Regions from separate parts of the Micromonospora sp. NPDC047756 genome, predicted to be linked through region 2. Evidence: riboswitches for the same ligand, from Rfam matches in the RefSeq annotation. Region 2 holds a riboswitch; the other holds the start of a gene.
What was found. Region 2 has a riboswitch for thiamine pyrophosphate ahead of ACZ6NZ_RS29700 (ECF transporter S component). Riboswitches for the same ligand answer to the same signal wherever they lie in the genome.
Positions count from the first base shown of each region.

Region 1 (4,938 bases), on a different contig from region 2:
GGTCACCTTGATGGTGTACCGGACCTGGTCACCCCAGTTGAAGAACCCGCCGTCCGGCGGGAACTCGATGGTGACCGTCGGCGCGGTGTTGCCGACCGTCACCGGCACGTTCGCCACCGCGGTCCGGCCCTTGGGGTTGGTGACGGTGAGCTGGGCGGTGTAGTTGCCCGCCGTGGTGTACGTGTGGGTCGGGTTGGCCTCGGTCGAGGTCTGCCCGTCGCCGAACGTCCACGCGTAGGTGAGCGTGCCACCGTCCGGGTCCCGGGAGCCGGCGCTGGAGAAGGTGACAGCCAACGGCGCCGGACCCGAGGTCGGGTTGGCGGACGCCGCCGCGATCGGCGCACGGTCACCGGCGGTGTAGTCGATCCGGTAGACGCCGGAGTTGTCGTTGTTGCCGCCGAAGCCGCTGCCCCACTCGATCAGGTACAGCGCGCCGTCCGGGCCGAACTCGAAGTCCATCGGCCGGATCATGCTCATGCCGGTGAGCAACTGGTTGATGTCCACCAACGACTTGCCGTCGGGGGTCACCTGCATGGTGTACATCTTGTTCTGGTTCCACTCACCGAGCAGAGCCTTGCCGTCGTAGTACGCCGGCCACTTGCGGTTCGAGTTCAGGTCGGCGTCGTAGCGGTAGACCGGGCCACCCATCGGGGCGCCGCCGCCGCCGATCTCCGGGTAGCGCGCGTCACCGGCGTACCCGTAGTCGACGGTCGCCGGGACCACCGGCGGGAGGTTGGTCAGGCCGGTGTTGTTCGGCGAGTTGTTGACCGGTGCGGCGCAGTCGAACTTCGGGCCACTCGGACCGGACGGGAACGGGTAGTCGTTGTACGCCTCGTTCGTGCCCGTGCAGTACGGCCAGCCGTAGTTGCCCGGCGTGACGATGTTCCACTCGACCAGACCGCGGGGGCCGCGGTTCGGGTTGTCGGAGTTGGCGTCCGGCCCGTAGTCCGCCACGTACAGCGTGTTGGTCTTCGGGTCGGTGCCGATCCGGAACGGGTTGCGGAAGCCCATCGCGTAGATCTCGGGACGGGTCTTCTCGGTGCCCGCCGCGAAGAGGTTGCCGGCCGGAACGGTGTACGTCCCGTCGTCCTCGGGGTGGATCCGGATCACCTTGCCGCGCAGGTCGTTGGTGTTCCCGGAGGTGCGCTGCGCGTCGTAGTCCTGGCGGCCCGCCCGCTCGTCGATCGGCGTGTACGAGTTCGACTCGAACGGGTTGGTGTTGTCACCGGTGGCCAGGTAGAGGTTGCCGTCGCTGTCGAAGGCCATGCTGCCGCCGGCGTGGCAACAGGTGTTGCGCTGGGTGTCGACCCGGAGCACCTGCTTCTCGCTGGCCAGGCTGATGGTGTCGCCGGTGACCGTGAAGCGGGACAGCAGGTTGCGGGTGACCCCGTCGTTCGGGGCGTAGTACAGGTACACCCAGTTGTTCGTGGCGAAGTCCGGGTCGAGCCGGATGCCGATGAGACCGTCCTCGTTGCCGGTGAAGACGTCCAGGTCGACGGCGGTGACGGTGTTGCCGGTGTCCGGCTTCACGATCTGCACGCGACCGTCACGCTCGATGTAGAAGACCCGCCCGTCGGGGGCGATGTCCAGCTCCATCGGGTTGCTGGTGTTGCTGTCCAGCGTGACCTTCTCGAAGTTCGAGGTCTTCGAGGCGCCGCAGTCGGCGTTCTCGACGCCGGCCGCGGTACGGATGCCGCCGAGCAGGTGGGACAGGAACTCGGGCTCGGCGTACGACTCCCGGGTGTGCCCGAGGCCGGTGTACCAGGAGCGGCCACCGTCGTAGTCCTGACACCAGGCGACCGGGTGGTCCGCACCCATGGCGCCGGCGCCGGGGGTGTAGCTCTTCTCGTCCAGGCTGGCCAGCACGTGCACGTCCGGCCGAGGGTTGCTCTGGTAGTTGTACCACTCGTCGAACCGGGACCACCGGTCCGGCAACCCGGCCGTGGACGGGTGGGCGTGGTCCTCCACCTTGACGGTGGCCGTCTGGTTCTGCGGGTGGTTGGCGAAGTACGCGCCGACCAGGTCGCCGTACCAGGCCCAGCTGTACTCGGTGTCCGACGCGGCGTGGATGCCGACGTAGCCGCCGCCGGCCTTCACGTAGCGCTCGAACGCCGCCTGCTGGTCGGCGTTGAGCACGTCACCGGTGGTGGAGAGCCAGATCACCGCCTTGTACTTCGCCAGGTTGGCGTCGTTGAATGCTGCGCCGTCCTCGGAGTTGTCCACGGTGAATCCGTTGGCAGCGCCGAGCTGCTGGATGGCCGCGATGCCGGTGGGGATCGAGTCGTGCCGGAAGCCGGCGGTCTTGGAGAAGATCAGGACGGAGAAGGGATCGGCCGCGGCCTTTGGCGCCTTCGGCACCACCTGGCTGACCGGGGCTGCGGCTTGCGCATCCCGTGGGGGAACCTGGGCGGCCGCCTGCGCGGGCGCGCCGAACAGGGTGGTCGAGGCCATGGCCAGGGAGATCAGGGTTGCGGTGATGGGTACGCGGGCACGACGAGAACGGGACACGCCGCCTCCTGTGTCGTAGTGACAGAGCTCGCGGGAGTCGGCTCGCCGAAGGCCGTCCCTGATGGAGCCGGTGGTCGCACCGTGCCAGGGTGCCCCCACCGACATTTTGTCGAATCGCTGAACAAATTAATTCGGCTGGCTCGATGTCGGGCAAGATGCGGACGGGTAACGGTTCTGCAACGGGGGGCGACATTCCGAACAGGACTGTATGAAGTGCCCCATTGGATCTCGGTCGTTTTGACGCCGCCGGCCCGGCCGGCCCCGCCGACCCCGCGCCTTGGCAGGCCGACGGATCTGTCGTACGGTGACACGCAAGTAACCCACGGGAGCCCGGTGTACCGGGCTGAGAGGGGGGCTGACAGCCCCCGACCGTCGAACCTGATCCGGATAATGCCGGCGCAGGGAGGAGAGTTGCCGTGCCGTCCCTGGGGCGATTGCATCTCATCACCGACACCAGACCCGGTCGCGACCCACTCGCCGTGGTCCGCGCCGCCCTCACCGTGGCCCACGACGACCTGGTGGTGCAGGTCCGGGTCGAGGATTCCGCCACCGACCGCGAGGCGTACGACCTGACCGCGCGGGTGGTGGCGCTCTGCGCGCCGTACCGGGCGACCTGCCTGGTCAACGACCGGTTGCACGTGGCGCTGGCGGTCGGTGCGGCAGGTGGGCACGTCGGTGCCGACGACCTGCCGGTCGCCGCCGCCCGCCGGGTGCTCGGCCCGACCGGTGTGCTGGGCGCGACCGCTCGCGCGCCGGGCCCGGCGGCCGAGGCCGTCGCGGCGGGCGCCAGTTACCTGGGCGTCGGTCCGTGTCACGCCACCAGCACCAAGACCGGCCTGCCGGACCCCATCGGGCCCGCCGGAGTACGCGCCGTGGTCGATGCCGTCGACGTCCCGGTGATCGCGATCGGCGGAGTGACCGCGGCCCGGGTGCCGGCGCTGCGGGCCGCCGGGGCGTACGGGGTGGCGGTGGTCGGTGCCGTCTCCGCCGCCGCCGATCCGGCACGGGCGACCGCCGAGCTGATCGAGGCCCTGACGTGCTGACCGGCCGGTCCCCGTCACCGCCGTCGAGCGACCGGGTCCGGCCGGACGTGGTAGTGGTGGGGGCGGGGCCGATCGGGCTGGCCGTCGCCTGGCGTTGCGCCGCGCGCGGGCTGCGGGTGGTGGTGCACGATCCGGCACCCGGCTCGGGGGCGTCGGCGGTGGCCGCCGGCATGCTCTCCCCGGTCGCCGAGGCGTACTTCGGTGAGCGGCAACTGACCGGGTTGCTGTTGGCATCCGCCGCCCGCTGGCCGGCGTTCGCCGCCGAGTTGACCGAGACGACCGGGGTCGGGATCGGCTACCGCACCGAGGGCACCCTGATGGTCGGGCTCACCGGCGACGACCTGGCCGAGGCGCGCCGGCTGTGGGCGTACCAGCAGGGGTTGGGCCTGCCCGTGACGCCGCTGCGCCCCAGCCAGCTGCGGGACAGCGAACCGGCGCTCGCGCCACGGGTACGCGGCGGCGCGCTCGCGCCCACCGACCATCAGGTCGACCCCCGGCTGCTGGTGCCGGCGCTGCGCACGGCCGCGCAGCGGGCCGGCGCGGTGCTCGTGCCGCAGCCGGTCCGCTCGCTGTCCGATGTGGAGGCCGCGGTCACCGTGGTCGCCGCCGGCTGCGGTGCCACCGCGCTCACCGGCCTGCCCGTGCGGCCGGTGAAAGGTCAGATCCTCCGGCTCCGCGCGCCCGACGGCGTCGCGCCGGGCTTCCGGCACGTGATCCGGGGGTACGCCGACGGCGAGCACGTCTACCTGGTGCCCCGCGCCGACGGTGAGGTCGTGCTCGGCGCGACGGTCGAGGAGCGATCGGACACCACTGTCACCGCCGGTGCTGTGCAACGGCTGCTGCGCGCCGGGGTCGACCTGCTGCCCGAGCTGGCCGAGTACGACCTGGTCGAGGCGGTCGCCGGGCTGCGCCCGGGCACCCCGGACAACGCGCCGATCCTCGGGCCGCTGCCCGATCGACCGGACGTCCTGGCCGCCACCGGGCACCACCGGCACGGCATCGTGCTCACCCCGATCACCGCCGACCTGATCGCCGACCTGGTGCTCGGCGGCGTACCCGACCCGATGCTCGCGCCCTTCCGGGCCGACCGCTTCGGCGGTGCCCCGGCGGCCGCGTCGGTCGGACCTGAAACGAGTGTGGAGGGGGACCTGTGGAGTTGACGGTGAACGGGGCCGGGCGCAGCGTCGCCGCCGGCGCGTCGGTGGCGGACCTGGTCCGCGACATCGTGGCGCACCCACGCGGGGTAGCGGTCGCGGTCAACGGCGAGGTGGTGCCCCGGGCCGGCTGGCCGGCCCGGACACTGCGCGACGGTGACCGGGTCGAGGTGCTGACCGCGGCGCAGGGCGGGTGAGCGGCGTGCCGTTCGAGCTGGGTGGGGAGACCTTCA
Region 1 is NZ_JBVJGQ010000004.1:222,408-227,345, reverse strand. Features, by position in the region: gene ACZ6NZ_RS14170 (ThuA domain-containing protein) at 1-2,508, opposite strand, end outside; TPP riboswitch at 2,821-2,930, shown strand; gene thiE (thiamine phosphate synthase) at 2,925-3,551, shown strand; gene thiO (glycine oxidase ThiO) at 3,545-4,711, shown strand; gene thiS (sulfur carrier protein ThiS) at 4,702-4,902, shown strand; gene ACZ6NZ_RS14150 (thiazole synthase) at 4,899-4,938, shown strand, end outside.
Region 1: it holds a riboswitch for thiamine pyrophosphate, as region 2 does, so the genes downstream of both, thiE (thiamine phosphate synthase) here and ACZ6NZ_RS29700 (ECF transporter S component) in region 2, are expected to answer to the same signal.

Region 2 (4,938 bases):
CCGGCCAACTCGGCGGTCGCGGTGACCTGCCCGATGCCCGGCCGGAGCAGACCGCCGAGCAGCAACGCCAGCGTGGACTTGCCGGCACCGTTGGGTCCGCGTACGGCGAGTGCCTCACCGGCGCGTACCGCCAGGTCGGTAAGGCCCAGCCGGGGCGGCAGGCCGAGCCGGTCGGCGGTGAGCAACAGCTCCCCGGGCCCGGCGGTGACCGGTCGGGGCGCGATGGGGTGACCGGGCACCCAGACCCCCTCGGCGGCCAGGGCGGCGCCGTGGGCGGCGAAGACCGCCTCGGGCGGGCCGTCCGCGCGGACGCCGCCACCCGGTTCCAGGACGACCACCCGGTCGACAAGTGGCAGTGCCTCGGCGACCCGGTGCTCGACCAGGATCAGCGTGGTGTCGGCGTCCAGCGCGCCGGCCACCGCGTGCCGGACCAGCTCGGCCCCGGCCGGGTCGAGGTTGGCCGTCGGCTCGTCGAGCAGCAGCAGAGCGGGGCGCAGGGCCAGCGCGCCGGCCAGCGCGAGGCGTTGCTGCTCGCCGCCGGAGAGCGCGGCGGTGTGGCGGTCCCGGGAGTACGGGAAGCCGACCCGGTGCAGCGCCTCGTCGACCCGGGGCCAGATCTCGTCGGCCGGTACGCCCCGGTTCTCCAGCCCGAACGCGACGTCGTCGCCGCAGCGCGCCATCACCAGTTGGGTCTCCGGGTCCTGGAAGACGAGGCCGACCCGCTCCCGCCCCTTGCGGGGGTCGAGCCCGTCGATCTCGACGGTGCCCTCCTGCTCGCCCGAGTCCTCCGGCAGCAGCCCCGCCAATGCGCTGAGCAAGGTGCTCTTGCCGGCCCCGGACGGCCCGAGAAGCAGAACTCGCTCCCCAGCCTCAATCCGCAGGTCAACTCCCCGCACGGCCCAGGCGCGCCGCCCAGCGTGCCGCCACCCGAACCCCCGCAGCAGTACCCCGCCCACCAAACCACCCCCTCCAGCCGCGCGCCCCCGCTCCACCCTGCACGGTCGATCATGAGGTTGACGGTGGATGTGGAGATCCGTCCGCCCGTCAACCTCATGATCGACGCGAGGTGGTGGGGGTCAGATCAGGGCTCGGTTGCGGCCGGCCGGGAAGCGGTCCAGGACGCCGGTGTTGGCCAGGGCCTGGGTGAGCAGCCAGCCGCCCAGGCCGGCGATCACCGTGGCGCTGACGATGGTGAGCAGCGCGTACGGGATGCGGTAGTCGGTCAGCGCGTAGTCGACGTTCCAGACGAAGAAGTCGAACAGCGCCGCGCTGAGGCCGGTCAGGGCGCCCGCGAACACCGCGGTCGGCAGGCGGAACGACCGGTACCGGAAGGCGGCGAACGCCAGCTCGGCACCGATGCCCTGCACGATGCCCTGCGGAATGACCGTGCCGGCCCACTGGCTGCCCAGCAGCGCGGACAGGACCGCGGCCACGGTCTCGCAGTAGAGCGCGGCGCCGGGCTTGCGGATGACCAGCCCACCGATCACCGCCGGCATCAGCCAGACGCCGTAGAGCAGCGTCTGCGCCGGCGGGAAGAAGGCGAACGCGCCCTCGGTGGCGCTCCAGACCAGGCCCCAGGCCCAGAAGATGACGCCGAAGGCGACCGCGATCACCGAGGCGACCACGATGTCGATGGTGCGCCAACGGTGTGTGTCGGTGGTGGATGTCATGTGGTGCTCCCAGTTCGTGAGTGCGAACCAGGAGAAGACGCACGCCGCGTCCGGTGGCACCGGACTGCGGCGCGGCTGGAGGTCGACCGAACTCCCTGCGCTGGCATTACCCAGATCAGGTTCGAGGGTCTGCGGGCGTGCCCGCACTCTCAGCGCTGTGCGCTCCCCTGTCGGATATGAAGTTGTCTCGCTGACGCTAACACCGACCAGGGGCGCGGGCCCAGCAGGGCATCCGCCTGACCTGCGGGAGCGAGTGGCCGACCGCCGGCTGGGTACGCTTCCGATCATGCGGGTTGACGCGCGAGGCTTCACGTTCGAGGTGACCGTCGGTGGTCCGACGGACGGCGTACCCGTCCTGCTGCTGCACGGTTTCCCGCAGCACAGCGGCGAGTGGGACGACGTGGTGCCGACGCTGCACGAGGGCGGACTGCGCACGTACGCGCTGGACCAGCGCGGTTACTCGCCCGGCGCGCGGCCCACGGTGGTGGCCGACTACCGGATCCCCGAACTCGTCACCGACGTGGTGGCGGTGCTCGACGCGCTCGGTCTGGACGCCGTGCACCTGGTCGGCCACGACTGGGGCGCGATCGTGGCCTGGGCGGTTGCCGCCCGGCACCCCGAGCGGGTCCACACGCTGACCGCCGTGTCCGTACCGCATCCGGCGGCCATGGCGCACGCCCTGAGCAGCGACGCCCAACAGAAGGCCCGCTCGTCGTACATCACCCTGTTCCGCAAGCCCGACAAGGCGGAGAAGGTCCTGCTGGCGTGGCACGCCACCGCGCTGCGCAAGCTGCTCGGCGGGGTGGGCGACACGTCCCGGGTGAACCGGTACGCCGACCCGATGCGTGAGCCGGGTGCGCTGACGGCCGCGCTGAACTGGTACCGGGCGATGTCCCGCGCCGACCTGGCCGGCGTCGGCCCGGTCGCGGTGCCCACCACGTACGTCTGGAGTGACCGGGACGTCGCCATCGGCCGGACCGCCGCCGAGGCGTGCGCGCCCAACGTCACCGGCGACTACCGCTTCGTGCAGCTGCCCGGGGTGAGTCACTGGATCCCGGACGCCGCGCCGGCCCCGCTCGCCGAGGCGATCCTGGCCCGAGCCGGCGGGACGGCCTGAGCAGTGGACAGCAACGGGCTGGCTGGCCCGCGATCGAACGACGGAGGACGTATGACGGTGAGTGCCGAGGACTACCTGGCCGTGGTGACCGAGACGATCGGCCGGGTGGCCGACACCCAGCGGGAGGCGGTGGGGCGGGCCGCCGACCTGATCGCCGAGGCCGTCCGCGCCGACGGCGTGGTGCACGCGTTCGGCACCGGGCACTCGGAGGCCCTCGCCATGGAGATCGCCGGACGGGCGGGCGGTCTGGTGCCGACCAACCGGATCGCGCTCCGCGACCTGGTGCTGCTCGGCGGTGAACCGGCCGACCGGCTGGGCCCACTGCTGGAACGGGACCCGGCCGTCGCGCACCGCCTCTACGAGCTGGCCCCGGTGCGCCCCACCGATGTCTTCGTGCTCGCCTCGAACTCCGGGGTCAACGGCGCGATGGTGGAGTTCGCCACGCTGGTGAAGGAGCACGGGCACGGGTTGGTGGCCATCACCTCGGCGCGGCACTCCGGCCAGATGGCCTCCCGGCACCCGTCCGGGCGCAAGCTGAGCGAGATCGCCGACGTGGTGCTCGACAACGGCGCGCCGTACGGCGACGCGACGCTGCCCCTGCCCGGTGGTGGCGCGGTCGGCGCGGTCTCCTCGATCACCGCGGCGCTGCTGGCGCAGCAGGTGACAGTGGAGGTGGTGGCGCGGTTGCTGGCGGCGGGGGAGCGGCCCCCGGTCTACCTGTCGGCGAACATCCCCGACGGCGACGCGCACAACAACGAGTTGGAAGCGCGGTACGCGGGCCGGATCCGGCGCGGGTCCTGACGCCGCCGGCGGCCGACATGCGTCGCCGAGATGAACGCCAGGTGTCGTGAACCTGTTTCGCGCTCGGCCGGGTGGGGCATTGGCGTTGCTGCCGGCGGGCGGGACCGCCGGCAGTAGCGTCTCACCGGAGGTAGCGCGTGTCCAAGGAGACCGAGAAGCAGCGCTGGCAGCGCAACTTCGCCGACCTGCTGCAGGAGTTGCGGGTCGCCCAGACCGGCGTGCAGATTCTCTTCGCCTTCCTGCTCACCCTGCCGTTCAGTAACGGGTTCACCGAGACCACGGAGTTCCAGCGCGACGTCTACATCGTGGCGTTGCTGGCGGCGGCCGCCGCCACCGCGATGATCATCTCGCCGGTGGCGTTCCACCGGGCGTTGTTCCGGCAGGGGCGCAAACCGGAGCTGGTTCGTTTCGCGCACCGGATGGCGACCGGTGGGCTCGCCTTCATGCTGATCGCGATGGTCAGCGCGGTGCTGCTGATCACCGACTTCGTGCTGGACCGGCCGATCGCCTTCCTGCTCAGCGCCCTGACCGGGCTCTGGTTCCTCACCTTCTGGATGCTGCTGCCGTTCGCCCGGCGCAACTGGGGTGAGGACGACATCGACGACGATGACGACGACCCGGACACGACCATCGGCCGCTGAGCGCGTCGATCTTCACGCTGCGCTACCCCTGGGTAACAACCGGGGGTAGCGTGGTGGTAGTCGCGCACGTCGACGCAGCCGCACCGAGCTTCGAGGGGGCAGCCGTGACCACGACGCAGAACGGCCGACCGGCACCGGACGGCCCCGACTCCGAAACCACGGCCGGCGCCGCCGCGCCGCTGCCCGCCGAAGCCGGGCAGGTCACCGAGAAGGAAGCCCGGCAGGTCGCCGAGGCCGCCCGCGAATCCACCTGGGACCGGCCCAGCTTCGGCAAGGAGCTGTTCCTCGGCCGGTTCCGGCTCGACCTGATCGACCCGTGGCCCCGATCCGACCCGGACGACGTGGCTCGCGCGGAGGAGTTCCTTGGTCGGTTCCGCGCCTTCCTGACCTCCGAGGTGGATGGTGAGGCCATCGAGCGGGACGCGTCCATACCCGACTCGGTGTTCCACGGCCTGGCCGACCTCGGCGCGTTCGGCATGAAGATCGACCGGAAGTACGGCGGGCTCGGGCTGAGCAACCTGCACTACTGCCGAGCGCTCATGCTGGCCGGCTCGGTCAGCCCGGCCATCGGCGCGCTGCTCTCGGCGCACCAGTCGATCGGGGTGCCGCAGCCACTGAAGATGTTCGGCACCCCCGAGCAGAAACAACGCTTCCTGCCCCGGCTCGCCGCCGGTGAGGTGTCCGCCTTCCTGCTCACCGAGCCGGACGT
Region 2 is NZ_JBVJGQ010000010.1:68,830-73,767, forward strand. Features, by position in the region: gene ACZ6NZ_RS29695 (ABC transporter ATP-binding protein) at 1-956, opposite strand, end outside; gene ACZ6NZ_RS29700 (ECF transporter S component) at 1,077-1,670, opposite strand; TPP riboswitch at 1,745-1,849, opposite strand; gene ACZ6NZ_RS29705 (alpha/beta fold hydrolase) at 1,957-2,787, shown strand; gene ACZ6NZ_RS29710 (sugar isomerase domain-containing protein) at 2,839-3,588, shown strand; gene ACZ6NZ_RS29715 (DUF6328 family protein) at 3,726-4,229, shown strand; gene ACZ6NZ_RS29720 (acyl-CoA dehydrogenase family protein) at 4,334-4,938, shown strand, end outside.